One region of the Streptomyces sp. NPDC059201 genome, then DNA from elsewhere that is predicted to be linked to it. Evidence: predicted binding sites of a transcription regulator. Region 1 holds the regulator's gene; the other holds the start of a gene.
The links. The regulator HrcA, encoded in region 1, represses chaperone genes, less so after heat shock. The targets are predictions, from matches to a motif close to TTNGCACTCNGNNNNNCNGAGTGCNAA.
Positions count from the first base shown of each region.

Region 2: a site for HrcA is predicted at 1,034-1,060, ahead of groL (chaperonin GroEL). Genes of this name have one in related genera too.

Region 1 is NZ_JBHZBB010000002.1:239,803-241,999, reverse strand. Features, by position in the region: gene dnaJ (molecular chaperone DnaJ) at 1-231, opposite strand, end outside; gene hrcA (heat-inducible transcriptional repressor HrcA) at 232-1,251, opposite strand; gene ACFXMG_RS06895 (MBL fold metallo-hydrolase) at 1,390-2,127, shown strand; gene ACFXMG_RS06890 (DUF3097 domain-containing protein) at 2,138-2,197, shown strand, end outside.
Region 2 is NZ_JBHZBB010000004.1:670,208-672,404, reverse strand. Features, by position in the region: gene ACFXMG_RS17515 (MoaD/ThiS family protein) at 1-238, shown strand, start outside; gene ACFXMG_RS17510 (cold-shock protein) at 663-866, shown strand; gene groL (chaperonin GroEL) at 1,227-2,197, shown strand, end outside.

The DNA.
Region 1 (2,197 bases):
CGCGCCGCCGGAGGCGGAGAGGGGGTCGCCGCCCAGGTCGTAGACCTGCTTCTTCTGCGGGTCCGACAGGACCTCGTAGGCGGCGTTGATCTCCTTGAACCGCTCCTGCGTCTTCGGGTCCGGATTGACGTCCGGGTGAAGCTCGCGGGCGAGGCGCCGGAAGGCCTTCTTGATCTCGTCCTGGGAAGCGTCGCGGCGCACGCCGAGTGTGGCGTAGTAGTCCGTGGCCACTTACGACTCCGCCAGGATCTGTCCGACGTAACGTGCCACTGCGCGTACCGCTCCCATCGTTCCGGGGTAGTCCATGCGGGTCGGTCCGACCACGCCGAGTTTGGCGACTGCCTCGCCGCCCGAACCGTAGCCGACCGAGACGACGGACGTGGAGTTCAGCCCCTCGTAGGCGTTCTCGTGCCCGATGCGTACGGTCATGCCCGATTCCTTGACCTCGCCGAGCAGCTTGAGGAGCACGACCTGCTCCTCAAGGGCCTCCAGGACGGGCCTGATGGTCAGCGGGAAGTCGTGTCCGAAGCGGGTGAGATTGGCGGTGCCGCCGATCATCAGCCGCTCCTCGTGCTCCTCCACGAGCGTCTCCAGGAGCGTCGCGAGCACGGTGGAGACCGTGGCGCGGTCCTCCGGCTCCTCGAAGGACTCCGGGAGGTCCTGCACCAGCTGCGGCACGTCGGCGAAGCGACGGCCGCCGACCCGGCTGTTCAGCCGGGCCCGCAGATCGGCGAGGGAGGTCTCGCCGAAGGGCGCGGGGCAGTCGATCACCCGCTGCTCGACCCGTCCGGTGTCCGTGATCAGGACGAGCATCAGCCGGGCCGGGGCCAGCGACAGCAGCTCGACGTGACGGATCGAGGAGCGGGTCAGCGACGGGTACTGCACGACGGCGACCTGCCGGGTCAGCTGCGCGAGCAGCCGCACCGTACGGCCCACGACGTCGTCGAGGTCCACGGCGCCGTCGAGGAAGTTGTGGATGGCGCGCCGCTCGGGGGTCGACAGCGGCTTGACGCCGGCCAGCCGGTCCACGAAGAGGCGGTAGCCCTTGTCGGTGGGGATCCGGCCCGCGCTGGTGTGGGGCTGGGCGATGAACCCCTCCTCCTCCAGCACCGCCATGTCGTTACGCACGGTGGCGGGCGACACGCCGAGCTTGTGGCGCTCGGTGAGCGCCTTGGAGCCGACCGGCTCCTCCGTCCCGACGTAGTCCTGGACGATGGCGCGCAGCACCTCGAGTCTGCGTTCGCTCAGCACGCGCACACCTCCCGCTCCAGCCGTTCCGGTTGCTCCGCTTTTGGCACTCGCCCTGCCCGAGTGCCAGGAAACCCCCGGCCAGTGTACGGCCGGGCCCGTCGCTCCTGGCAAGGAGGCGGACCCGCTAGCGTCGGTGGCATGCACATCGACGAGGCGGTCTGGGCGGCTCAGGGGTGGGAACGGCTCGCGGACGGAGTGGGCCGCCGACGGCTCCCCACCTGGGACGCGACCACCGGACTGGTCGTGGGGGAACGGGCCGTGCTGCTGTACGACACGGGCGCCACGCTCGCCGAGGGCGCCGAGATCCGGGCCCAGGCGGAGGCGATCACCGGCGGCCGGCGCGTGACGCACATCGCACTCGGACACCCCCACTTCGACCACGTCCTCGGCACGGCGGCCTTCGCCGGCGTGGAGGTCTTCGGCGCGGTCGGCACCGACGAGCTCCTCGCCTCCGCGCGGACCCGCGAGGAGCTGTACCGGGACGCGGTACGGCACGGGGCCGACGAGCGGGCCGCGGCGGAGGCGGCGGAGGCACTGGTGGCCCCGCGCCACACCGTGACCGGCGAGTGGACCCTCGACCTGGGCGGCCGGCAGGTCCTCCTCGCCAACGTGGGCCCCGCCCACACCGGCCACGACCTGGTCCTGCTCGTCCCCGGCGAGCGCGAGACGGTCTTCTGCGGCGACCTGGTCGAGGAGTCCGGCGAGCCCCAGGCGGGCCCGGACGCGGTCGGCGCCCGCTGGCCCGACGCCCTCGACCGCCTCCTCGCCCTGGGCGGCGAGGACGCCCTGTACGTCCCCGGCCACGGCGCGACGGTCGACGCCGCCTTCGTACGACGCCAGCGCGATGAACTGGCACGCCGCTTCCAGGTGTCGTAGCGTCCCCGAAATGCGCAGCTACAACCCGGACCTGACGCCTCCTTGGAAGAAGCAGGCCCCCGCCCCCGAG
Region 2 (2,197 bases), on a different contig from region 1:
CACCGGCGGGCAGGCCGAGGTCGCCGCCGAGGGCGGCACCCTCGCCGAGGTCATCGCCGACCTGGAGAAGAACCACACCGGCATCGCCGCCCGCGTCCTGGACGACCAGGGCAAGCTGCGCCGCTTCGTGAACGTCTACGTCAACGACGACGACGTCCGCTTCGAGCAGGGCCTGGAGACCGCGACGCCGGACGGCGCGGGCGTCTCCATCATCCCGGCCGTCGCCGGCGGCTGCTGATCCTCCCCGGCTCCGCCCGAGCCCTACCTGTCGGTACTGAATTGCCCCCTCCGCCGGAGAAAGCGGAGGGGGCAATTCTGCATGGTTGAGCGCGGTAGAGTTGGGGAAGTCCCCTCCGCCGCTCATGCCAAGCGCATATGAGCCCGGCCCGGGACCTGACAAGAATGCGACAACCGGCGGCCGGAAAGCGCGCACACTCTGCCCGTTATGAGCCTTTCGCCCGGCCCGACTTGCCCCGCAATTCAAGGATTTCTTCCTGATTCCCCTTTCCGCTCCGCCGAGAATTCCCGGTGGATTGCCCTGTTGCAGAGGGCAGTTGGGCAGATACATTCAGCGGCGGTCGACGCGTTCCGGCGCAGGTTCTGACCCGGGTCCGTGAAGTGCGGATCCGCTCAAGGGCCAGTAAGTAATAGGGGAGTTAGGCATGGCTCAGGGCACCGTCAAGTGGTTCAACGCGGAGAAGGGCTACGGCTTCATCGCGGTCGACGGTGGTGCGGATGTTTTCGTCCACTACAGCGCCATCCAGATGGATGGGTACCGCAGCCTCGAAGAGGGCCAGCGAGTCGAGTTCGAGATCTCGCAGGGTCAGAAGGGCCCTCAGGCGGACATGGTCAAGCTGTCCGCCTGAGTGCGACGCGATCGGCCACCGACGCCAACGCCGTCGAGGGGCCCGCATCCCCAGGGATGCGGGCCCCTCACGCGTTCCCGGGGGCCGGAGTCTTTCGCGCGTCGCCGGGGTGCGGGCCTCCGCGCGTTCCCGGACGTCCCGGAGGGCTGCCCGATCCACGAGAGTCGCTTGCACTCGCATGGGTCGAGTGCTAATCATTGGCGTTAGCACTCGGAAGGTGAGAGTGCTACGAGGATCGGGCAGACGAGGCCGCCGACCCGGGTGGGGCAAGGAACCACGCGGAGCGCGGAGGCCGTCCGTCGCGGGCGTCGGCGCGGTCCTGGAGCGTTATCCACCCCATGTCCGGGAGGACCACTTCACATGGCCAAGATCATCGCGTTCGACGAGGAGGCCCGGCGCGGTCTCGAGCGCGGCATGAACCAGCTCGCTGACGCCGTCAAGGTCACCCTCGGCCCCAAGGGCCGTAACGTCGTCCTCGAGAAGAAGTGGGGCGCCCCCACGATCACCAACGATGGTGTCTCCATCGCCAAGGAGATCGAGCTCGAGGACCCGTACGAGAAGATCGGCGCCGAGCTGGTCAAGGAAGTCGCCAAGAAGACGGACGACGTCGCCGGCGACGGTACGACCACCGCCACCGTCCTCGCCCAGGCACTCGTGCGTGAGGGCCTCCGCAACGTCGCCGCCGGTGCCAACCCGATGGCCCTCAAGCGCGGCATCGAGAAGGCCGTCGAGGCCGTCTCCGGCGCCCTCCTCGACCAGGCGAAGGAGGTCGAGACGAAGGAGCAGATCGCCTCCACCGCCTCCATCTCCGCCGCCGACACCCAGATCGGCGAGCTCATCGCCGAGGCGATGGACAAGGTCGGCAAGGAAGGCGTCATCACCGTCGAGGAGTCGCAGACCTTCGGTCTCGAGCTTGAGCTCACCGAGGGCATGCGCTTCGACAAGGGCTACATCTCGGCGTACTTCGCGACCGACATGGAGCGCATGGAGGCGGCCCTCGAGGACCCGTACCTCCTCATCGTCAACTCCAAGATCTCCTCCGTGAAGGACCTCCTCCCGCTCCTGGAGAAGGTCATGCAGTCGGGCAAGCCCCTGCTGATCATCGCCGAGGACGTCGAGGGCGAGGCCCTGTCGACGCTGGTCGTCAACAAGATCCGCGGCACCTTCCGCTCCGTCGCGGTCAAGGCCCCGGGCTTCGGCGACCGCCGCAAGGCCATGCTCCAGGACATCGCCATCCTCACCGGCGGCACGGTCATCTCCGAGGAGGTCGGCCTCAAGCTGGAGTCGGCCGGTCTCGACCTGCTGGGCCGCGCCCGCAAGGTCGTCATCAC